Regions from separate parts of the Rahnella sp. PD12R genome, predicted to be linked through region 3. Evidence: predicted binding sites of a transcription regulator. Region 3 holds the regulator's gene; each other region holds the start of a gene.
What was found. Region 3 encodes CRP, which controls carbon source genes, mostly activating them, when cyclic AMP is high. Its sites were predicted from a motif close to ATGTGANNNNNNTCACAT; they were not measured.
Positions count from the first base shown of each region.

Region 1: a site for CRP is predicted at 2,883-2,900, ahead of idnO (gluconate 5-dehydrogenase). Genes of this name have one in related genera too.
Region 2: a site for CRP is predicted at 2,835-2,852, ahead of gntK (gluconokinase). Genes of this name have one in related genera too.
Region 4: a site for CRP is predicted at 4,466-4,483, ahead of KWG64_RS21845 (PTS sugar transporter subunit IIC). Genes of this name have one in related genera too.

Region 1 is NZ_JAHTMS010000001.1:488,678-494,806, forward strand. Features, by position in the region: gene KWG64_RS02295 (cytochrome c) at 1-1,232, shown strand, start outside; gene KWG64_RS02300 (SDR family oxidoreductase) at 1,293-2,036, opposite strand; gene idnO (gluconate 5-dehydrogenase) at 2,049-2,813, opposite strand; gene KWG64_RS02310 (LacI family DNA-binding transcriptional regulator) at 3,020-4,003, shown strand; gene KWG64_RS02315 (MFS transporter) at 4,179-5,534, shown strand; gene KWG64_RS02320 (L-fuculose-phosphate aldolase) at 5,585-6,129, opposite strand, start outside.
Region 2 is NZ_JAHTMS010000007.1:41,455-47,583, forward strand. Features, by position in the region: gene edd (phosphogluconate dehydratase) at 1-825, opposite strand, end outside; gene gntU (gluconate transporter) at 841-2,178, opposite strand; gene gntK (gluconokinase) at 2,175-2,732, opposite strand; gene yahO (DUF1471 family periplasmic protein YahO) at 3,102-3,380, shown strand; gene KWG64_RS14840 (FUSC family protein) at 3,447-5,501, opposite strand; gene KWG64_RS14845 (CopD family protein) at 5,698-6,129, opposite strand.
Region 3 is NZ_JAHTMS010000005.1:377,801-383,929, forward strand. Features, by position in the region: gene KWG64_RS12795 (YccS/YhfK family putative transporter) at 1-1,834, opposite strand, end outside; gene crp (cAMP-activated global transcriptional regulator CRP) at 1,896-2,528, opposite strand; gene KWG64_RS12805 (OsmC family protein) at 2,891-3,298, shown strand; gene KWG64_RS12810 (LysR substrate-binding domain-containing protein) at 3,300-4,211, opposite strand; gene KWG64_RS12815 (MFS transporter) at 4,416-5,606, shown strand; gene KWG64_RS12820 (M20 family metallopeptidase) at 5,622-6,129, shown strand, end outside.
Region 4 is NZ_JAHTMS010000014.1:20,541-26,669, forward strand. Features, by position in the region: gene KWG64_RS21835 (AsmA family protein) at 1-1,228, opposite strand, end outside; gene KWG64_RS21840 (uracil-xanthine permease family protein) at 1,383-2,774, opposite strand; gene KWG64_RS21845 (PTS sugar transporter subunit IIC) at 3,041-4,366, opposite strand; gene recG (ATP-dependent DNA helicase RecG) at 4,613-6,129, opposite strand, start outside.

The sequences.
Region 1 (6,129 bases), on a different contig from region 3:
AAATCCATTCGCCGATGGGCACGATTTACACCACCAACATCACGCCGTCGAAGCAGTTTGGTATCGGGAATTACACCGAAGAACAGTTCACCCGCGCCGTGCGCGAAGGGGTGCGTCCGGACGGTGCAAATCTCTATCCGGCCATGCCTTACACCTCTTACAGCCATATGAGCGATGCCGATATGCACGCGTTGTATGTCTATTTCCAGCAGGGTGTGAAGCCGGTCGAACAGCCGAATACCGAAACTGCCCTGCCGTTCCCGTTCAACATGCGTATTGCGATGGCGGGGTGGAACCTGATGTATCTCGACAGCACGCCGTTTAAACCGGATCCGACCAAAAGTGAGCAATGGAACCGGGGTGCGTATCTGGTGAACGGTGCCGGGCATTGCGACACGTGCCATACGCCGCGTAACCTGATGATGGGTTCGGTGACGGATAAACCGCTGGCGGGCGGCATGGTTGGCCCGTGGTACGCGCCGAACATCAGTTCTGATCCGGTCAGCGGCATTGGCAACTGGTCGCAGACTCAGCTGGTGGAATACCTGAAAACAGGCCGGACCGCCGGGAAAAATCAGGCCGCAGGCGGTATGGCGGAAGCGGTGCAAAACAGTCTGCAATACATGTCTGACACCGATCTGAACGCGATTGCCTTCTACCTGAAAAACAGCACGCCGGTTCGCGATCCGCGCGATACACAGGCGGCAGATACCTTCGGTAAGCCGGTGAATGTGGAAGATGGCCTGCGCGGCGCGCATCCGTTTAACGCGAACAAAACTATCGACAACGGCGCAGCACTGTTCAGCGGATATTGCGCCAGCTGCCACCAGCCGGATGGCTCAGGCAGCAAGAATCAGGCGTATCCGTCGCTGTTTAATAACACCGCGACCGGCCTCGGGAATGCGTCGAACCTGATCTCCGCCATTCTTTACGGCGTCGATCGCCAGGTGGGCGACCATCATGTTCTTATGCCGAAATTTGGCGTGGGTTCGTATGTCGGTCAGCTCGACGATCAGCAGATTGCGGATATCTCCAACTATGTGCTGAAAAACTACGGCAACGCGGGCGTTCAGGTCAGCGCGCAGGATGTGGCGGTATTACGCGCAGGCGGCCCGGTGACACTTCTGGCGAAACTGCAACCGTTCATGGCGCCGGCGATGGTCATCGGCGTGATCATTCTGCTGGTGCTGATTTTCTGGCTCGGCAGAAAGCGTAAAGTCAGAAAAGCATAATCACGAAAGATGAAATGCAAAACGGCCCGGTTCGGGCCGTTTTTTTGTAAGCGAAAAGCGTTACCCCCGCCCGACCAGCGGCATGGCGCTGGCCATCACCGTCATGGTCAGAACGTTGGTGCCCGGCGGTAATCCGGCCATAAAAGCCACGGCTTCACCGACGCGCTCCACCGCAATGACCGGCTCTTCGGCAATATGTCCGTCGGCCTGCATCCTGCCTGCCAGCGCTTTATTGCCCATATCCGTGGCGGCATTTCCGACGTCAATCTGTCCGCACGCAATATTGAATGCGCGGCCATCAAGTGCCGTTGATTTGGTCAGACCGGTAATCGCATGCTTGCTGGCAGTGTAAGGCGCGGAATTCGGACGCGGCGACTGCGCGGAAACCGAGCCATTATTAATTATGCGGCCGCCCTGCGGAGACTGCTGTTTCATCAGTTTTACCGCCGCCTGCGTACACAAAAATGCGCCGGTCAGATTGGTGTTGATCACCGAAAGCCAGTCTTCTACCGCAAGCTCATCAATGGGCACCTCTTTCACGTTGTTTCCGGCGTTATTGAACAGTAAATCCAGCCGCCCGAAGGTTTCCTGAATATCCGCAAACAGCGCGGCGACCGACTGAGGGCTGGTCACATCCAGCTGACGCGCCACCGCTTGTCCCGGTGCAAACTGTGCCACGGCCTGCGCCAGTTTTTGTGTATTGCGCCCCGCCAGAATGACCGTAAACCCAATACCCGCCAGCGACTTCGCGGCGCTCAGCCCGATACCGCTGCCACCGCCGGTGACCAGTGCGATTTTGCTCATAATTTTCCTTTACTAAACTGCGGCCAGCATTCCGCCGTCGATGAACAAAAGATGCCCGTTAACAAAGTCAGATGCTTTCGATGACAGATAAACCGCACCGCCGACCAGCTCTTCCGGGTTGCCCCAGCGCGCGGCTGGCGTGCGTTTGCACAGCCATTCGGAAAACTCTTTGTTATCGACCAGCGCCTGCGTCATGTCGGTTTTGAAATAGCCCGGCGCAATGCCGTTCACCTGAATATTATAGCGCGCCAGTTCGACACACATCCCGCGCGTCAGCATTTTCACCGCGCCTTTTGAGGCAGCGTACGGCGTTATGGTGTCGCGGCCCAGCTCACTTTGCATCGAACCGATATTGATAATCTTGCCGCGCTCGCGCTGGATCATGTAACGCGCGACCGCCTGTGACACCAGGAAAACAGACTTCTGATTCACCGCAATCACGTCGTCCCAGTCTTTTTCCGGGAAATCGGTAAATTTGTGGCGGCGCTGGATCCCCGCGTTATTCACCAGCACATCAATCGGGCCAATGGCCTTTTCGATATGGTCAATCGCCTGATTCACCGCCTGGCTGTTCGTGACATCAAATGACACGGCGTGCGCGATAAACCCTTCCGCACGCAGCGCTTCAGCGGCCTTTTGTGTCGATTCCTGCTGCGTGCCGTTGACGATAATTTCCGCCCCGTGCTGCGCCAGCCCTTTCGCCAGCAGGAAACCCAGACCGCGCGTGGAACCGGTGACCAGAATCTTTTTATTATCCAGGGAGAAGAGATTTGTCATGACGTTGGCCTTATTAAAAAGCTGCTTATGAAAAGTTAGCCCCACTACAACGGTTTACCGGCGGCCAAACTGTGATGCAGATCACTTTGAAGAATGTTAAAAAACCCTGTTACTCCCGATGTGATCATCATCATTTTGATAACAATCTCCGGCGCTTTCTGTTTCAATAATCGGATATATTTTGGGAAATAATCAGGGAAACCCGCATGAGAAACCAGCGCGTGACATTACAGGACATCGCCCAACTGGCGGATGTTACCAAGATGACGGTCAGCCGTTTTCTGCGCACGCCGGAAAAAGTCTCTCCTGAAACCCGCGAGCGCATCACCAAAGTCATGGAAGAAGTCGGTTATCCGCTGGAAGAAGCCCGCGGACCGGCCAAAGCGCCGCGCATCGGCATTCTGGTGCCCTCTTTTAACAACCAGATTTTCTCCGATTTGCTGGCTGGTATTGAGTCCGTGACGTCCGCGCAGGGCTACCAGACGCTGGTGGTGAATTACGATTACAGCAAGGACCGCGAAGAAGAGCACATTATCAACCTGCTTGGTTATCAGCTGGCAGGGCTGATCCTCACGGATTCCGTGCATACCCTCAAAGCCGATAAGTATCTGAATGCGGCTGAAATTCCGGTCGCTCAGGTGATGGATCTCGACGATCAGAATGGCCGTATTGCGGTTGGTTTTGATAATCAGCAGGCCGGATATGACATGGCGAATACGCTTCTCGCCAGCGGTAAAGAGCATGTGGTTTATTTCGGTTCGATGTCGGACGCGCGTGACCAGAAACGCTATCAGGGCTACAGCCGGGCAATGGGTGAACGTGGGCTGACGCCGGTGCATATCACGCCGAATAAGGTTTCATCGGTGTCTATCGGTGCCGGAATGTTATCGATGGCGCGCCAGCTGTATCCGCATACCAATGCAATTTTGTGTACCAACGACGATATTGCCGTCGGTGTGTTACAGGAATGTCTGAAACTGGGCATCCGCGTCCCGCAGGACATGGCAATTTCAGGTTTTCACGGGCTGGACATCGGGCTGGCGACCACGCCGTTGCTGGCCAGCGTTATTACGCCGCGCTTTGAAATGGGCAAGGTTGTCGCCGAAATATTGCTTAAAAAAATCAAAAACCTGCCAACTATTGAGCGTGTCGATCTGCACTACCGGATTTCCCTCGGCGGCACGATTTAACGTGCCCTTTTCTGCAATTCCCCTCCTTTCGTCCTGCACGCGAACTGCGGTGCAGGATCACGTTGCAGGTAACACCTTTTCTTAACATAATTCAACGTGACTCCTGTCACGAAATACTTTCCTCAAAATGCTTTTATTAGGTCATCGCCGGATACAAGCACACAGAGGAAAGACGATGAATAATAAAATTCCTAAGGCCCGCTGGTTACGTGTAATAGCCCCAATACTTATCGCCTGTATTATTTCCTTCATGGACAGGGTCAATATTAGTTTTGCCATGCCCGGCGGAATGGATGCCGAATTAGGCATCACCGCATCAATGGCCGGTCTGGCTGCCGGTATCTTCTTCATCGGGTATCTGTTTTTACAGGTGCCCGGCGGAAGCCTGGCGGTTCACGGCAGTGGCCGTAAATTCATTGCCTGCTCGCTGATTGCGTGGGCGGTAATTTCCATTCTGACCGGCTTTATTACTAACCAGTATCAGCTGCTGTTCCTGCGTTTTGCGCTGGGTGTGGCAGAGGGCGGGATGTTGCCGGTGGTGCTGACGATGGTCAGCAACTGGTTCCCGGATAAAGAACGTGGCCGCGCCAATGCGTATGTGCTGATGTTCGCGCCGCTCGGCGGGATGATTACCGCGCCGCTGTCCGGCCTGATCCTGGATACGCTCGACTGGCGCTGGTTGTTCATCATCGAAGGGGCATTATCTTTCGTGGTGATGCTGTTCTGGTGGTTCACCATCAGCGACCGTCCGGAAGAAGCGAAATGGCTGTCTGAGCGCGAACGCGATTATCTGGTCACCGAATTAAACCGTGAACGCGAAGCACTGCGGGCGCTGGCACCGGTCAATAACGCGCCGCTCAAAGAGGTCTTTCGCAATAAATCTATCGTCAAACTGATTGTTATTAACTTCTTCTATCAGACCGGGATTTACGGCTACACGCTGTGGCTGCCTACTATCCTGAAAAACCTCACCGGCGGCGACATGAGTTCAGTCGGCATGCTGGCGATTATCCCTTACGTCGGCACCATGCTGGGGATCCTGGCGATGTCCGTACTGTCCGATAAAACCGGCAAACGCCGCATGTTTATCGCCCTGCCGTTGTGCGGTTTCGCCGCCTGTCTGGCTGCGTCCGTGGCGTTTGGTCACAATATTATGGCGGCCTACGGTTTTCTGGTCGGTGCCGGGTTCTTCCTGCAAGCCGCGACCAGCGCCTTCTGGACTATACCGGGTAAAGTCACCACGCCGGAAGTGGCAGGCAGCGCACGCGGTGTGATTAATGGTCTGGGGAATCTCGGTGGCTTCTGCGGCCCGTATCTGGTCGGTGTATTAGTCAGCCTGTACGGCCAGAGCACGGCGATTTATGCGCTGGTCGCATCCCTGCTGATTGCCGCTCTGGTGACCACGCTGTTGCCGAAAGAGTGCGATATGGCGCTGATCCCGGGCGCAAAAGCCAAGGCTATGGCGGATGAATATGCCCGCGCCAAAAAAGCCCGCAAACTCCAGCAAATGGAAGCGCAGGGCGTGAACTGAGTACTTTTGCATACGCTGATGCCCGTCATGTCGTGACGGGCATTTTTATTTCAGGCTTCTTCCCGCGTAATAATCCCGTAGTGATGGAATTTGTTCAGCACCGCTTCCATCGCTTCATCGGACAGAACCGGCACTTCCGGCGTCACCGGCAGCAGCAACAGATAAAGCCTCGCCAGCACTTCAACTTCCTGCGCCAGCCAGAGCGCTTTCTGCAAATTACTGCCGCAGGCAATCATTCCGTGGTGTTGCAGAAGAATCGCTTTGGATTGTCTGATCGCCGCTTCGGTATGATCAGACAATGCCTGCGACCCGAAAATCGCGTACGGCGCGCACGGGATCACCGTGCTGCCGGTCGCCGCAATCATGTAATGAATGGCCGGAATGGGCCGGTTAAGAATGGAAACCGCCGTGCAATGCACTGCGTGGTTGTGAACAACGGCCTGTGCGTCCGGTCGCGCGCGATAAATGGCCTGATGGAAACGCCATTCGCTGGACGGCGTTTTGGCCGGATCGTGTCTGCCGTCTTCGCTGACCTCGACGATCTGCCGCGCCGTCAGCTCTTCATACGGGATCCCGGTTGGCGTAATCAGCATTC
Region 2 (6,129 bases), on a different contig from region 3:
GTTACCGCTGGTTTCGGTCAGACGCGTCACCTGACGCGCCGCCGAATCGGTCAGCGCGTCGCGCAATGCCGTGTCCGGCGGCACAAATGACGAACCTGGCAGATGCAGGCCCATCACTTCCATCACCATCTGGTTGGTGTTGGCCGTGCCGTAAAACGTGCAGGTGCCGATGCCGTGATACGACGCGGCTTCCGCTTCCAGCAGCGCCTGACGATCGACCTTGCCTTCGGTGTACAGCTGGCGTACGCGCACTTTTTCTTTGTTCGGCAACCCGGTGCTCATCGGCCCGGCCGGAATAAAGACCGCCGGAAGGTGCCCGAATGACAGCGCCGCCATGACTAATCCCGGCACGATTTTGTCGCAAATTCCGAGGTACAGCGCGCCGTCGAACATGTTGTGCGACAAGCCAATGGCGGCGGACATGGCAATCACATCGCGGCTCATCAGCGACAGTTCCATGCCGTCCTGCCCCTGCGTGACGCCGTCACACATTGCCGGCACGCCGCCCGCCACCTGCCCGACGGCACCGACGGATTTCAGCGCCTCTTTCAGGCGCTGCGGGTAATGCTCGTAGGGCTGATGCGCGGAGAGCATATCGTTGTAGGCGGTGATAATCGCGATGTCGCTGCGCACCATATTTTTCAGGGCGTTTTTGTCATCCGGCTGACAGGCCGCAAAGCCGTGCGCCAGATTGCCGCAGGCCAGCTGCGCGCGGTGAACCGTTTTCGAACGGGCAGATTCCATGCGCGCCAGATAGGCTTCGCGGGTCGGGCCGGAGCGTTCAATGATCCGCTGCGTGACGCGCGAGACTGTTTCGTTAATCATTTCGTTCTCCTTTTCTTAAAGCATCGTGAAAGCAATCATGCCGATGATCCCGCCGGTGGTGCCCAGCAGGGTTTCCATCACGGTCCAGGTTTTCAGCGTTTGCAGTTCACTGGCACCGGTAAATTTACCGAACAGCCAGAAACCGGCGTCGTTCACGTGACTCAGCACGATGGAACCGCCGGTGATACAGATTGCCAGCGCCGCGAGTTGCCCGCCGTTCAGCCCGAGCTGATGTGTCACCGGCAGAACCAGGCCGACGGTGGTCAGGCAGGCGACGGTCGCCGAGCCCTGAATCACGCGCACCACGGCGGCCAGCGCAAAACAGGCCACGGCGATAGGCAAACCGGTGCCAATCATGGCGTCACCGATGGCCGGGCCGACGCCGGAATCCACCAGGATTTGTTTGAACACGCCGCCCGCACCGGTCATCAGCAGGATGATCCCGGCCGGTTGTACGGCAGCAGAACAGATGGCGAGCGTTTGTTCGTTGGTCATGCCGCGCGGTTTAGCCAGACCGTAAATCACGATCAGGCAGGCAATCAGAATGGCGGTGAACGGATGGCCGATAAATTCCAGCCATTGCTGCAAATGAGAACCCTGTGTGACGAAGCGCGCGCCGATGGTTTTCATCCCCACCAGAACCAGCGGACATAAGATCAGTGCCAGACTGAAACCGAAAGACGGCAGATTGTCTTTGTTCAGCGTCGGCGCATTTTCTTCCACCGGCATCGGCCAGTTCACATAGCGGCTGATGAAATTGCCGTACAGCGGCCCGGCGATCAGCATGCCAACAATGGCGGCGACCAGACCGATGGCAATCATCCAGCCAAAATCCGCATTAAGTTGTGACGCGAGAAGCATCGGCACCGGCCCCGGAAGCAGGAAACAGGCGGCCGCGGCAACACCGGCAAACAGCGGGATCGCCAGCCTGACAATGTTACCGTCGGTACGGCGCGCAACGGCAAACACAATGCCGATCAGCAGGACAATCGCGACGTCGAAAAACAGCGGTAATGCGCATACCAGCCCGGCAATCCCGAGCGCATAATTGGCTTTGTTTTTGCCGAAACGATTCAGTAAATGGGCCGCAATTTGATCGAGCGCACCGACTTCATGCAGGATCTTGCCAAACATCGCGCCCAGCGCCACCACGATCGCCAGAAAACCGAGCGTGCTGCCCATGCCTTTTTGCATGGTGTCGGCAATCGTATCAATGGGCATACCGGAAAAAATCCCGGCGGCGATGGAGACCAGCATCAGCGCCACAAAGGCGTGCATGCGGACTTTCATGACCAGGAACAGGAGCAGTAAAACTGACCCGACCGCTGTCCCGACTAAAGTAACTGTATTCACGCGCAGTGCTCCTGTTGCTGGAAACTTTGAATATGTTGCAGGGTTTCTGCGATCACACCGTCAAGCGGCTGATTGATATTGATGGTGATGACATCGCTCTCTTCAACCCCGGGTTGCTCCAGCGCGGCGAACTGAGAAATCAGCATTTGTGATTTAAAGAAGTGGCCTTTTCGCGCCGCCATGCGTTCCTCGATCACCGGAAAATCGCCTTGCAGATAAATAAACGACAGATTGCCGTTCCCTGCCCGCAGACGGTCGCGGTAGCGTTTTTTCAGCGCGGAACAGACGATGATCGAGACGTTATTGGTCCGCTGCATCGCGAACGCCGCGTCATTGAGTGCGGCCAGCCACGGCGCACGGTCATCATCGTTTAACGCCTCGCCTGCGGCCATTTTGGAAATATTGCTGCGCGGGTGCAGAAAATCGCCGTCAAGAAAACCGGCGGACAACTGGTGTGACACGGCATTGGCGACGGCGGATTTCCCGCTGCCGGACACGCCCATGAAAATATAAATACGGTTGTTATTCTGATTGTTGTTCTGGGTCTGGCTCACGATTTAGCTCCTGGCACGGGATCTTTATTAAGAATGTTACCGGTAACATTATCAGAGGGATTTTGGCGTCTGACAATCGGTGGCGGCGGGTGAAAACCATAAGTGTGATCAGGTTCAAAGTTAACTATTAGCAATGAAACATTTTTTGTATGGCCATTAACAGGTGAATAACACAGGCAGGCAACACAGCGGGGGACGCATCAAAGAATATTCATTCCGCCTTGTAATAATCACGTTCCTTGTCTATTACTTAAATCACGTAATAAACCGCTGTTTTTGCATCGAGTTATTACTTAACAGGGTAATTAAAACAGGCGTATCCCGAAGTTCTTCCACCGGGTTTCCGGTACTCATATTCTGAGGCAAAAAATGAAAATATCTCACGCGTTGTTGGCTGTGGCGTTAACTGCGGGTTTGTCCTTTAGCGCTTTTTCCGCTCAGCTCATGAAGAAAGTCGATTTTGAAAAAGTCGCTTCCGAATACACTAAAGTCGGATCGGTCACCACATCGAATAAAACTTCTCAGTCAGGCGCGATTGAAGATTTGTCCAAGAAAGCCGATAAAAAAGGCGGCGACGTCTTTGTATTAACGTCCGGCAATACCAATAATAAAATCCACGGTACCGCTGACGTGTATAAGAAAAAATAAGTCCAAAATGTGATCGTAAAAAACCACGCCAAGGCGTGGTTTTTTTATGCAGCAATAAAGGGGTTTTCAGGCAGCAAGCCTTTCCGGCCAGCGTTCCGTCGGGTACAGCGCCATACGGATATTGAACAGATGGAACAGCGGTTTAAATAACGTCATGTCCGAACGGCACAACGCTTCGAGGTTTAACAACACGCGGTTTAATTCCTCAAGCAGCGATTGCGGCGGCAAGATATAAATATTTTTCAGCCGCTTTTTAATGTACTGATTAATTTCAAACATCAGCGCGTCCGTTTCCAGCGTATGGCTTTTTAAAATAGCCTGATGGCGGGCATAAAAATCATAGCAATTCACGCCCAGCCAGATTTCCGTGATCAAATTTCCGCCCAGCGCGACATTCGGCACCGGATCAACTTTATTACGCGGCAAAATAATATTCACTTTATCGAGCATACTCGCGACGTACTGCTGACGCCCGCGCAGTGACGACGCGTTAATTTTGATCTCACTGGTAAACTGCAATAACTCTTTAATGCCTTTGCGCAATGCGCGTTTTGCCGTCCACGAAGGCCGTTTATTACGGATAAGCGCCGTGGTCAGTAACGCAATCGCAATCCCCACCAGCGTGGATATCGCCGCGTTAACAATCACCAGCAGGTCAGGTTTGAAATCATGGCTCATGCCGATAAAACCGGGGATCTGCGTGGCGATAATCAGGCCGATAAAGTTGGTGGAAGGATTGGCAATTACCAGCCCCAGCGCCAGCAGGCCCGGCGCGAGGCAGATAATCAGGGACTCAAACGTCACTGCCAACGGAATAAACACGGCGACGTAAACAATGCTGATCAGAATCGCAATCAGCACGCCTTTGAGAAACACGTGGATCGACGCAATCGGGCTGTCGAGTGAGGCGAAGAACGAGCAGATGACCGCCGCCATCATCGGCGCGGAAGCCCCGTCGCGCCAGCCAGTGCCGATCCAGAACAGACAGCCGACCATGGTGGCGGCAAAGGCGCTGAAGGCCGACAACAGGATCATCCCTTCATCTTTATGCTTTCTGAATAGCCTGAGTTTGCTGCGTTTTTTCTCTTTACTGAACTGGCTGACGCGTTCGGTCACGCCAAAGTACGATTCCGCAATGTGAATGAAATTCTGCAAACGTTCCAGCAAACCGATAAACAGCAGCCCTTCTTCCGGCGTCATTTCGCCCCGGTCGTAGCACGCTTTAATTCTTTCCTGCGACGCGCGGATGTCTTCCTGAATCGCCTTCGCATTGCCGCTTTGCTCCGGGCTGTTCAGCCACAGCAAAAACTGACTGAAGGTCGCGGAGACAAAATCCGGGAACGCAATGCCCTGCTCGCCCAGCAGGCTCAGACGTTTTTCAATCGCCGTCAGGGTCGGGATCAGATACGACAAATGCTGATACTGCGCGGTCACCAGGCGAATTAACCGGCGCGCGGAATCGCCTTCAAACACGCAGTGCGTAATCAGCGCTTCCACGCTGATGGGATAGTTCGCCATCTGCACCAGAATGTGTTCGCGCTCAGGCGACGTCTCTTTTGGCGTAACGGTCAGCAACTCAGCACAGAGTTTTTTGGCACTGTCGTACCAGTTACTGACGCTGTTCTCCAGCAGATTACGCATGCGCACCGGGAACACCAGCATGTGGATCAGCGAACTACAGACAATCGCCACCGTGATCTCTTCGACGCGCGAAATCACGGTATAAGTGATGGAAAGCGGCGTATCGACGTCGGCAAATCCCATGATCGCCGCGCTGTATCCGGCCAGCATAAAAATGTACCCCTTCGGCGTGCGGTCATGCAGCGAAAGATACAGGCAGAAAGCCACCCACAGCGACACACTCAGGCTGAAAAGCACCGGATCGGTGACCGTAAACGGATACACCAGAAAGATGAAAATTCCGCCGAGCACCGTGCCCAGAAAACGGTATGTGGCTTTGGAAAGCGTCGAGGCAGAATAGAGCTGGGAAATGACATAAACCGAAACCATTGACCAGGCAGGTTTATCGAGATTGAGTTCAAGCGCGATATATAAGGCTAAAAATGCCGCTATACAGGTTTTGACGGAGAACAAGAGCGCATTTTTTGTTAACCATTTCATTTTTAAATCAACAGCTCAGCGTATTTTAAAACAGTATTTTAGCCTGCGCGGAAGATTGCGCCCTTTTGAAGAGTGTAACAAAACATACGAAACTATTAGTCACCTTACAAAATTGCCTCCCGCGCTCGATTTACGCTTCCGTCAGGCAAAAAAAATCCACGCCGCGGCGTGGATCGGGGGTAACAATGTCGGTGATTCAGAAAGGACGGATGATCGCCAGAATCCCGATAATGATGACGCAAAGAGCGATAATTCCCGCAGCATTGCGCAGTAACGCATAATTTTTTGTGGGCTGCCCGGTGGCGCGTTTGCGTAAATCGCCGGAAAGCAGCCCGTGCAGCGCGGAAAGGAAGAACACCACGAGGATCTTAATCAGCAGCCACGCATGCGGGATCTGGCCGTGGCTGACAATCATCACAATCCCGGCAATCCACAGCACAATCATCGCCGGGCTGGTGACGCAGCGGTTCCACTGGCGGACGGTGTCGAGCAACGCCGCTTTGCCCGCGTTATCCTGCATTCCGGAGGTTTTAGAAAACGTGATGGAAACCAGCGCCATCGCCAGAATTCCGCCGATCCACAATATCCCTGCGATAATGTGCAGGGCATTCAGCCACTCATGAAGCAT
Region 3 (6,129 bases):
TCGCCAGCTTTTCCGGCAGCATGTAATGCTCGCGCGCGAGAATGGTCATCGCGTTGATGTGCTCAACGACAAACTGACTGTGCGTGACCCACAAACGCATATCCGCCAGATAATGCGAGTTAAAACCCGGTTCCTGCATCGCCTGGCTCAGCGAGGTGAACAGCTTGTTGTGCGCCTGATTGACCTGCATACGGGTGTACGCAAGTTGAGAGGCGTCGGGATTTTCTTGCAGAATCAGCCGGATGGCGTCCTGATAGGTTTCCAGCGCCTGATGGGCGTTCTGGCGCATCAGGCCACTTTGCCATTGCGGCCACAGCCAGATGCTGCCGCCGAAGGCCAGCGCGCAACCGATCAGCGTATCAATCAGGCGCGGCACCAGAAAATGGATGCCGTTCATCGCCAGCAATTGCAACGTATAAACTGCGGTCACCGTCATACCGATGACCGCCAGACCGTAGTTCTTGCGCAGCACGGTATACGACACCAGCGTGATGACCAGCATGCAAATCAGCGTGATGCCTTCCGGCAATTCCAGCCTCAGTAATCCGGCGGCAATCAGCAGACCGGCCAGCGTGCCGAGTGCACGGTGCTGGATACGCACACGCGTGGCGTTATAACCGTTCTGGCTGACCAGCATGATGGTCAGCAAAATCCAGTACGGCTTGGGCAGATTGAAGAAAAGCCCGAGGCTGCTACCGATCGCCAGAATCAGCCCGAGGCGCGCGGCATTGCGCAGGGCGGAGGATTTAAAGGACAGGTAGCTTTTCACCGCAGGCCAGAAAGGCAGGCGCGGCTGGGAGTTCATCAGATCGCGGCGGTACAGCGGGCGTTGCGTCCGCAGCAGTCGCGCGATACGGCTGAAATGGTAATAACAGAACTGGCCGACCGGATTCTGCGGGTTCTGCGCCGCGATTTTTTCCAGCGCCGCCAGCTCATTCGCCATGGTGAAGCGTTCGGAAAGGCGATGGTAGAGAATATCGTCCGCAATCACGCGCAGACGGGCGGAAATCACCTGCGCATTCCGGCGGATCACCGCTTCGGCGTGGCTTTCTTCCACCAGTTTTTGCACTTCTTCCGGCTGATGCAGGCTGACCGTAATGTGCTCCTGCAAATCGAGCGCCACCTGAAAACGCTGGAACAACCGTTTGTGGTGATGATGATGTCCATGCTGCGGCAGCATGTGCAGTTGCTGATACAACAACGCAATCAGGTCGATAACCTGCTGCTGGCGTTTGAGCAGCGGCGGAAGTGCAGTTTCCGGATCGGTATGTTGCGTCAGCAGGCTGTACTTGGCTTCGAAATAATCGGCCAGTTGCAAATACAGCTGGCTGAGCGTTTCGCGCATCGGTTGTTCTTCGGAAATACGGAACCACGCCCAGTTAAACAGCCCGTACCAGGCGGTGCCGGCGGCAAAAAGCGCGGGTGCCTGCCACATTGGCCTCACGCCGACCATACTCAGCGTAAAGATGGTGGCCACCAGCGCGCCGGGCAACAGGCGCGCATGCAGCGGACTGATTTCACCGGTGACGCCGAGCAGCAAAGCCAGCGTTAACATGATGAGCGGCAGAGGAATGTGCCAGTTTTCGAGCATCACCTGTAAAAGGATACTGCTGACGGCAAACAGCGAACCGCCGATAATCAGGCGTTTGAAAAAGCGTTTGTGCGGGGTATCAAGGCCGGCGACGTTGCAGCAGGCCGGGCACAGGGAAAACAGCAGGCCCATTTGCAGATTGCCAAACAGCCAGCAAATACCGACAGGCAGGCACAACACCAGCGTCTGGCGCAGCGCGTAGTTAACTTCGGGATGATAGAACAGTCTTCGCCATAGCGTCATGGGTAAAGCTTAGCCCATAAAAAAGGCGCGACAGTAAGCTGTCGCGCCAATTCCTGAGGGATTAACGTGTGCCGTAAACGACAATCGTTTTACCGTGTGCGGAGATCAGGCTCTGATCTTCCAGCATTTTGAGAATACGTCCGACTGTTTCACGTGAACAACCGACGATTTGGCCGATTTCCTGACGGGTGATCTTGATTTGCATCCCGTCCGGATGGGTCATTGCATCAGGCTGTTTAGCCAGATTAAGCAAAGTTTGCGCGATACGGCCTGTTACGTCGAGGAAGGCAAGGTTGCCGACTTTCTCTGACGTCACTTGCAGACGGTTTGCCATCTGCGCGGAAAGACGCATCAGAATATCCGGGTTTACCTGAATCAGCTGGCGGAATTTTTTATAAGAAATTTCAGCCACTTCGCAGGCAGTTTTAGCACGAACCCAGGCACTGCGTTCCTGCCCTTCTTCGAAGAGTCCCAGCTCGCCGATGAAGTCACCTTGGTTAAGGTATGACAGTATCATTTCTTTGCCTTCTTCATCTTTAATCAGGACGGCAACCGACCCTTTCACGATGTAGTACAGCGTTTCGGCTTTTTCACCTTGGTGAATCAGCGTACTTTTAGAAGGATACTTATGTATATGACAGTGAGACAGGAACCATTCGAGAGTCGGGTCTGTTTGTGGCTTGCCGAGAACCATTTGCTATTATCCTCTGTTGTTATCGCTGCCCAAAATCACAGGGCTCAGAGTTCCCTGTACGGCACTTACTTTAAAAAGCGCCCTTTCAGCATATAACTCCCCAGAAATGCTGCAAGCGGATGTCGGAGTGAAACAGCCTGATTATTGCTGTTAACACCGTGGGTTCTGTTCTTAAACCGCAAAAACCGTCACCGCAATTTACTGGAAAGTATGTTTCGGCTTTGTTTGTAACACAGGTTTGCAATGCTGTCTTCTGTTGTCTCGCTTCAGCATGATGGCGATCGGGTTACGTTGCCAGTTTTTGGGTGAAAGGGTAGTCTGAGGGGAAAATTTGACGAATTTATCCACCGGGAGAAGAGCACATGCACGCACGCGTAAAATGGGTAGAAGGGCTGACGTTTTTAGGTGAGTCAGCGTCGGGCCATCAGATCACAATGGACGGTAATGCGGGCGACAAAGCCCCGAGCCCGATGGAAATGTTGCTGATGTCGGCGGGCGGTTGCAGCGCGATTGATGTGGTGTCTATTTTGCAAAAAGGCCGTAACGACGTGCGTGACTGCGAAGTGAAACTGACGTCTCAGCGCCGCGAAGAAGCACCGCGTCTGTTCACGCACATCAACCTGCATTTCATCGTCACCGGCAAAGACCTGACGGATAAAATTGTGGAACGCGCGGTCAGCCTGTCTGCGGAAAAATATTGCTCTGTATCCCTGATGCTGGGCAAAGCCGCGACGATCACCCACAGTTTTGAAGTCGTGAACGCCGAATAAGTCACGACCAGCGATACGACTGGCACTGACTTCGCAGTAAATCCAGAAATCGCCGCGCAGCAAATGTCAGCGGCGATTTCTGCGAATAGAGTACGCAATATTCCGCTTCCGGCAGCGTATCGATATTGAGCAGGCAAAGTCTTTCCTGCAAGCCGAACGGCGCGCGCATCGCCTTCGCCACAATCGTCAGATAATCCGACTGCAACACCATATTCAGCCCGCACACCACCGAATCCGTTCTTACCGGCGTTTCACCGGCTGGCGCATTAAAGCCGTTCATCGAAAGCTGAATCTGCTGGTAGTAACCCATATCCGTTTCCGGCAACACCCAGCGCGCGCCCTGTAATTCTTCGAGCGTGGTGGCACCTGCCAGCGGATGCCCTTGCCGCGCAATCACGCCAAACGGCGCGCTAAACAGCGGTTCACGCACCAAATCTTCCAGCGGAAAACCCGGCCCGGCGGTCCCGACGGCAAAATCGAGTTTCCCTTCACGCAGCGCCGGTAACAGCGTCGAAAGCTGGCCTTCCTTAATCAGCAGTTTGGACTGGGGAAACTGCGTTTTGAATGCTTCATTGAGAGCCGGAAACACCGTCAGCGCCAGCAGTGATGAAAACCCGATAGCCACCGAACCCTGCGAATACTGATTGATCTGCCGGATCTCATCCGCCGCGCGTTCAAGTTCTTCGAGAATAAACTGCATGCGCTGCGCAAAGGCGCGGCCGGTTTCCGTCAGCGCCATGCCCTGATTGCCGCGCACGATAAGCTGAGTTTCAAGCGTTTGTTCCAGTTCCCGCAAGGTTCTGCTGACGGCGGGCTGCGACTGATTCATCGCCCGCGCCGCGCCGCGAATGCTGCCGCTGCGGATAACCTGCTGGAAAACCTTGAGTTGCTGCAATTTCGGTAAATAACGCATGTCGCCTCGCTTGAAAGCCCTATCAGTAAAAAGCATCACCTACCCAAAAATTGCATCTTATGGCAAACCTGTAAAGCTGATAGCTTCAGATTTGGAATAAATAATGTGTTGTTATTCAGTTGATTACGTGATGCATGTCGCATTTTACTATTCGCCCGACAGTGAGAACTTCTGACGCGGTGATAACAAAAAGGGATATCCGCTATGAAAAGTCGTTCCCTGATGATCTTCCTGCTGTTCGTCGGTTATGCGGTGGTGTATATCGACAAAACGGTGATGGGGTTCGCGCTGTTGCCGATTGAGCGGGAATTTAACCTGCAACCGGAGCAGCTGGGTTACATCACAGGCATTTTCTTCCTGGCCTATTCGCTGTTTCAAATTCCTGCTGGCTGGCTGAATGACCGATTCGGCTACAAGAAAGTACTCGGTATCTCGCTGTTTTTGCTCGGCGGGTTCGCGCTCTGCTTCGGTTTGCTGGGATTCGGCCTCGGTTTACTGGTGACGTTTCGCTTTCTTTCCGGCGTCGGGCATTCCGGTTATCCGTGTTCCTGCGCCAAAGCGGTGGTCTCGAATTTTGATGTCGGGCAGCGCACTTTCGCGCAGTCCGTATTGCTGTCATCCGCCGGTCTGGCGATGACCGCCGGGCCGCTGATTGCGGTGTACGCACTCGATACGCTCGGCTGGCGCGGCTCTTTCTCCATTCTCGGCCTGCTGGCGTTTGCGATTGCCGTCGCGATTATCATTTTTGTGCCGAATCCCCCGAAAGCAGAAGCCCGCACCGGCGTGGCGACCGGCTACCGTGAACTGCTGAAAAACCCGATTGTCGTGCTGCTGTTCGTATCCATTTTCTGCATCAACATTCCGTCCTACGGCCTGATGGCGTGGCTGCCTAAATATCTGGTGCAACAGCGCGGAATGTCGCTGGACGTTTCCGGGCTGGTGGTCGCCACCGGCGGAATGGGGATCTGGATTTCCTCTCTCGCGACCGGTTGGCTGGTCGGCCGTTATATGCAGGGCAAAGAGCCGAAAGTGATTTTTTGCAGCGCACTGCTCAGCGCGCTGTGCATCTGGCTGGTTTACACCTCCGCGTCGGCGGTGACCGCCGGGCTGTTCCTGTTCCTCGGCTACATCTTCCTGATGGCGGCGTTTGTCACGGTGTTTACGCTGCCGATGAAACGCCTGCCGCCGGAAGTGATGGGTGCCGCAATGGGGGTTATCAATACCGGCGGAACGCTCGGCGGATTCGTGGCGCCGATTGCGATGGGCTATCTGATCACCGTGACGCACGGGTATTTTTCGACATTTGTTTTTCTGGCGCTGGCGATGGTGGTTGCCGGGCTGGCCATTTTGCCGCTGACCCTGAAACCGCGCGCAGCGTTGCGCGACGTGGCATAACTGAGGAGAAGTCTGATGACATTTAATTTTGAAGCGATGCTGGCGGAAGTCAAAGCGGACGTTGTGCGCTGGCGCAGACATATTCATGCGCATCCTGAGCTGTCATTTCAGGAGCATAAAACGGCGGATTATATCGCGGAACAGCTGGAAAGTTTCGGCGGCCTGACTCTGACGCGGCTGACACCTAACAGCGTGGTTGCCGATCTCAAAGGCGCTTATCCGGGGCCGACGTATGCGCTGCGGGCGGATATCGACGCCTTGCCGATTCAGGAAGAAAACGACGAGCCGTTCAGTTCGACGGTGCCGGGCGTCATGCACGCCTGCGGCCATGACGCGCACACCGCGATGTTACTGGGTGCGGCGAAAGTGCTGACGCAGTGTCAGTCCGCGCTGCACGGCTCGGTGCGGTTTATCTTCCAGCACGCGGAAGAATTACCGCCGGGCGGCGCACAGGAACTGGTGGATTTAGGCGTACTCGACGGCGTGGAGAAAATCTTCGGTCTGCACGTTATGCCGAATTCTC
Region 4 (6,129 bases), on a different contig from region 3:
CATCAAGCGCTGTGATTTGGAACGGGAATTGCGGGTTGATATCGATAATCAGGTTACGGTTAGCGATGAACCGGCTGACAGAAATTTCGGCCAGCGGAGCAGGCAGCGCCTGAATCCAGAGTTGTTTCCAGTTCTGAGGCAGCGTGTATTCCAGCCCGGCAACGGAAAGCTCATCCAGTTGCAGACGTTTGTTCGCGCGCAGCCAGTTACCGGTCGTTCTCAACAAGCTACGCTCCCAGCGTGCGGTGGCCTGTTTGATGGAAATCCCCTGCGGGGAAAGGTCGAGGCTGATGATTGGATCCTGAATATGCAGATTACCGTCAATCATGTCCGTCGCGTTCAGCGTGATTTCGCCGTCATCGCTTTGCCAGTCACCTTTCTCCAGCGTCAGGTCTTGCACGGAAAGGTCGACATCGCTGAAAGCCCAGTCAGTGCCTTGCAGCCGGGCATCGATCAGATCCAGGCGCTGAATCGTCACTTTCGGCAATGTCTGGAAATCATCAAAGAATGCAGAAAGCGATTTTGACGTTTGCAGGCGGACATTGCTCAGACGCAGATTCTCGATATTCCAGCTGCCGTCAGCGGCCTGCGTCGCTTTACCAGTCAGCTGACCGCGCGCCAGATCGCCACCGAAATTACTCAGTGTCAGATTCTTGTTGTTGATATTGCCCTGAATCAGCACGTTCTCAGCCGGCAGCCCGTTCACGGTCAGGTTCGATGCGCTCAGCTGGAAATCCGCTTTATCACCCAGAAGCTGATTCGGTTTCGGCTGCCACGGCGAAATACCGGCGTTGATTTGCTGCCCCTGAATATCAAGGCCTGCGGTATTTCCGGTCAGTGCCATCTTGCTCAGTTGCAAAGTATTGGCCTGTAAGGGCAGCTTGATGGCTGAAGGGCTAACGTTCAGACGGCCATTGGCCAGAACAACGTGATCGAAAAAGTAAGGGTCAGTAATCTGACGCCAGCTCAAATCAAGATCCACTTCTCCGGCGTTCAGAATTTCAGGCTGATTTTTTTGCCCGAAGATGACATTCGTCAGCGTGATGCGGCCAGGCGATGACCAGTTGTGATCCAGCTTTTCTAGCGAGAGCCGGTACTCGCTGTTGTCGCTTATCCAGCGGCTGCCCCAGCCGGCAGCCCAGCGGGTTTGTAATAGGACGTACACCAGTACGATCGCCAGCACCAGAAGTAAGGCGAACGTCAGCAAAATTTTACCGATAAATCTCATCGTCTGGAGCCCTGTAACGGGAAAAAGGAAAAAAGATTCTTTGTTTATGCCGCAAACAGCGACTTTTCTCAACAGGTTAGCAGAAGGGAGACAATAAAAAGCGGCAGGGGTTCCAGACCCGCTGCCGCTGTTGCACGTGGATTACATCCCGTGATTACTTTTCGTGAGGGAAAACCAGATTCAGAACTATCGCAGTAATCCCGCCTGCCGCGATGCCGGAAGACAGCAGCGTTTTAATCCAGTCTGGCGCGAATTGCAGGATCAGCGGCTGCTGGGAAACGCCCATGCCGACGGCCAGTGAAAGCGCCATGATCATTATCGCGCGGCGGTTCAGGCGCTCTCGGGAAACAATGCGCACGCCGGAAGCGGCAATCGTACCGAACATCACGATGGTTGCACCGCCTAAAACAGGCTCAGGAATGTGCTGCACGAACCCGGCAACCGCAGGGAAAAGCCCCAGTACGATCAGCATCAGCGCAACCACAAAACCAACATAACGACTGGCTACGCCGGTCAGCTGAATCACGCCGTTGTTCTGGCCGAAACAGGAGTTAGGGAAGGTATTGAATACGGCTGACAGCATTGAGTTCAGGCCGTTAGCCAGTACGCCGCCTTTGATGCGCTTCATGTACAGAGAGCCACTTACCGGCTGCTCGGAAACGTCAGATGTCGCAGTGATATCACCGATGGTTTCCAGCGACGTCACCATAAAGATAAGCATCAGCGGGATGAGCAGATTCCAGTCGAAGCCAAGGCCGTAATACAACGGCGTCGGTAACGTAATCCAGTTGCTCTGTGCGGCTGGCGCCACGTCAGGCAACATGCCCATCATCCAGGCCGCCAGATACCCTACCGCCATGGCGATAACCAGAGAAGCGACGCGCATATACGGATTACGCTGGCGGTTGAGCAGAATGATAACCACCAGAACGACGGCAGCCAGAATCAGGTTTTTAGGCGCGCCGAACGTATGATTACTCATCGCCGCATAGCCGCCACCAATTGACGTCAGCCCGACCTGAATCAGCGAAAGACCGATAATCATGACGACGATGCCGGAAACCAGCGGGGTGATGACGCGGCGTGCAAGGTGCAAAAATCGCGACAAAACGATTTCGGTGCAGGACGCCAGCATCAATGTGCCGAACAGTGCGGCCATCATTGTCGGAACGTCAGCGCCGCCGTTTTTCAGCGCCAGACCGCCCATAATCAACGGTGAAACAAAGTTAAAGCTGGTGCCCTGAATTGAAAGCAGGCCGGAACCGACGGGACCCCAGGTTTTAATTTGCAGAATGGAAGCCAGACCTGAAGCAAACAGCGACATGCTGATGATGTGCTGAGTGTCCTGTGCAGGTAAACCCAGCGCCTGACAAATCAGTAATGCGGGGGTAATCACCGCGACAAACATCGCCAGTAAATGCTGACAGGCGGCAAAGAGAGTCTGAGGAATTGGCGGACGATCTTCGAGCCGGTAAATCAGTTCACTTTTTGTCTGGCGGGAAAGGTCGGGTTGCTGCGAGTCTTGTTCTGTGGTTTGCGAACTCATGTTATGGCATTCCAATAAGCGGCAAAGCGGGCATTTTTATTGAAATGCGCGACAAAAGCAAACGTTTGCTAACGACAATTTAAACTGTGAAATCTTCGTTAAAAAATCTTTTATGAACTGTTTGCCCGGCTGAGGTTTTTTCTGAGAAGGTCTTGTTCCGTTTTGTACGGAAAATCGGGTAATTCCGGTGGGTGACTGACGCTAAACAGGCGCCGGGATAAAAGCCACGGCGCCAGTTTCAGGCTTTCTGTTTCTTCACTTACCGCTTACTGAGTGGCCTCTGCTTTTTCCGTAAATACCGCTTCAGCTTCCGCTGCCTTTTCCTGCGTCAGCAACTGCTTTTCGTAAACCTTGAAGAACGGATAGTAAATCACCATCGAAAGCAGCATCAGCATGATCACCAGAATCGAGACTTTGAAATCCCAGCCCATCGCCCATGCCGCGCCAATCGGTGCGGGAGATGTCCAGGGAACCAGTGAAATCATGTGCGGAAGAAGATTAGTCGAGACAGCGCAGTAGGCAATCACGGCGTTAACCATCGGTGCGAGAAGGAACGGAATGAAAAAGACCGGGTTCATGACGATCGGCGTACCAAAGATCACCGGCTCATTGATGTTAAAACAACTCGGTACCAGGCTAAGTTTTCCCATGGTGCGCAGATGCGCCGATTTACTGCGGCAAAACAGCAAGACCAGCCCGATGGTGGCACCGGAGCCGCCGATCACGATCAGGAAGTTCCAAAATGCTTCGGTCATGATGTGCGTCATCGGCAAACCGGCGGCGAGATCAGTCTGATTCAACCCCAGATTGGTCAGCCAAAAAGCCTGCAACATCCCCGACACGATAGCCGAACCATGAATACCGGCGAACCACAGCAAGTGGCAAATCAGTACCGCCAGAAGTACGGCGGGCAGGGAGTCAGCGGCGGAAATCAACGGCTCGAACAGCGCCATAATTGCCTGCGGTAACAGCATGTCGAAGCCCGACTGCACCAGCAAACTCAGCGGGAACAGCGTAATCACAACGGCAATAATCGGGATCAGCAGATCGAATGAATGCTTAATATTGGAAGGAACCTGTTCAGGTAGCCGTATGCCAATATTGTATTTTTTCAGCAAGCGTGTCAGCTCGGTCACATAAATCGCCACCAGAATTGCGGTGAAAATCCCCACGCCGCCCAGTGCTGCTGTCGACATTTTTTCATCAATCTGAGGCGCAGCCACCAGCAGAAAAGACATCAGCGACAGCATCGCGGTCATAAACGGGTCAAGTTTGTAGCTTCGCGCCAGGTTGTAGGCAATGGCCGCAGCGATGTAGATCGACATAATCCCCATCGTCATATTAAACGGTGTCAGAATCTGTACTTCATATTTTGCCGACAGTTCCAGCCAGCTTCGGGCAAATCCCCATGAGGATTCAGGAGAGAAAGGTGGATGTACAAACACCAGCAAAAAGGACCCCACAATCATAAACGGCATTGCTGAAATAAACCCGTCGCGCACCGCCATGACATGGCGCTGAGAAGATAACCGGGCCGCAAACGGGCTGATTTTCTGTTCTATAAAATCAAAGAGGGACTGGCTGATACTCATGATGATATTGGCCTTATGGTGAGGGGATCTGACAGGCTTGCCTTAATTATCATCAGTGTAGTGGCGGGATGTGAAACCGGTTACCGACTTTGCCCCAGTCTGTGAAGGTCATCAAATAACCAGAAGACTTAATAGTTTTGAGGCGGAAATGAGCAAAAGTCGGGTTAATACATTGAAGCCAAACCATCATTTTCAATAATGTTTTGGCGTTTCAGAGAGAAAAACGAAAGTCGAAAAGCATAAGAATTATGCGTTAGTATAACGCACTCTTTCCGGCAACCAGCGCTCAATCAGCGCCTTGGCATGATCGGGAAATTGCTGCTGAAGATACCGCGCAATGCGCTGTACTTCGGGGATCATGGCCTGATCGCGCAGCAAATCAGCGACTTTAAATTCAGCGCTACCTGTCTGGCGCGTGCCCAGTAATTCACCCGGCCCGCGGATTTCTAAATCCTGCTGAGCAATCACAAAACCATCGTTGCTGTCGCGTAAAACCTGCAAGCGCTTCTGCGCTGTTTTGCTCAGTGGTGTTTTGTACAACAACACGCAGTGAGAAGCGACAGCACCACGTCCGACGCGGCCACGCAACTGGTGTAACTGCGCCAGCCCGAGGCGTTCCGGGTTTTCGATGATCATCAGGCTGGCGTTGGGCACGTCGACGCCCACTTCAATGACGGTTGTCGCCACCAGAAGCTGCACTTCGCCCTGTTTGAACGCCTGCATGACGGCCTGCTTTTCCTGTGCTTTCATCCGGCCATGAACCAGCCCGATATTCAGCGCAGGCAGCGCTTCTTTCAGCCCTTCCCATGTGGCTTCCGCCGCCTGAGCTTCCAGCATTTCGGATTCTTCAATCAGCGTACAAACCCAGTAAGCCTGACGGTTTTCCTGCTCGCAGGCGCTTTTCACGCGGCTGATGATATCGCTGCGGCGCGTATCAGGGATCGCAACGGTTGTTACCGGCGTTCTCCCGGGCGGAAGTTCGTCGATGACCGACGTATCCAGATCGGCGTAAGCGGTCATCGCCAGCGTTCGCGGGATTGGCGTTGCGGTCATGATCAGCTGATGCGGATGGAAGCCCTGTTGCAGACCTTTCTCCCACAATGCCAGCCGCTGATGGACACCAAAGCGGTGTTGTTCATCAATGATCACCAGAGATAATGAGGAGAACAGAACCTGTTCCTGAAATATCGCGTGAGTCCCGACGACCATCGAAACCTGGCCACTGGCAATCGCATCCTGCTGCGCCTGTCTGGCTTTGCCTTTTTGTTTTCCGGCCAGCCATCCGACCTGAATTCCCAGCGGTTCGAACCACTGACGGAAATTATTAGCGTGCTGCTCGGCGAGTAATTCGGTGGGTGCCATCAGCCCGACCTGCTGACCCTGCGCAATTGCACAAAGCGCAGCAAGTGCTGCTACCAGCGTTTTACCTGAACCTACGTCGCCCTGAACCAGACGCATCATCGGATAGCTTTTAGCTAAATCCTGTTCGATTTCAGCCACCACGCGCTGTTGTGCGCCGGTCGGGCTGAACGGCAAAGAGGCCAGGAACTGATTTTTCAGGCGATCGTCATGATGCAGCGGCATGGCTTTATAGCTTTGCGTGCCGGCGCGAACGGCCAGCATGCTGAGATTGTGTGCCAGCAACTCTTCCATAATCAGACGGCGTTGTGCCGGATGATGCCCTTTCTCCAGATCGGCCAGCTGAATATCTGGCGGCGGCCGGTGCAGTAAATGAAGCGCCTGTGGAAGCGGAATTAGCGAAC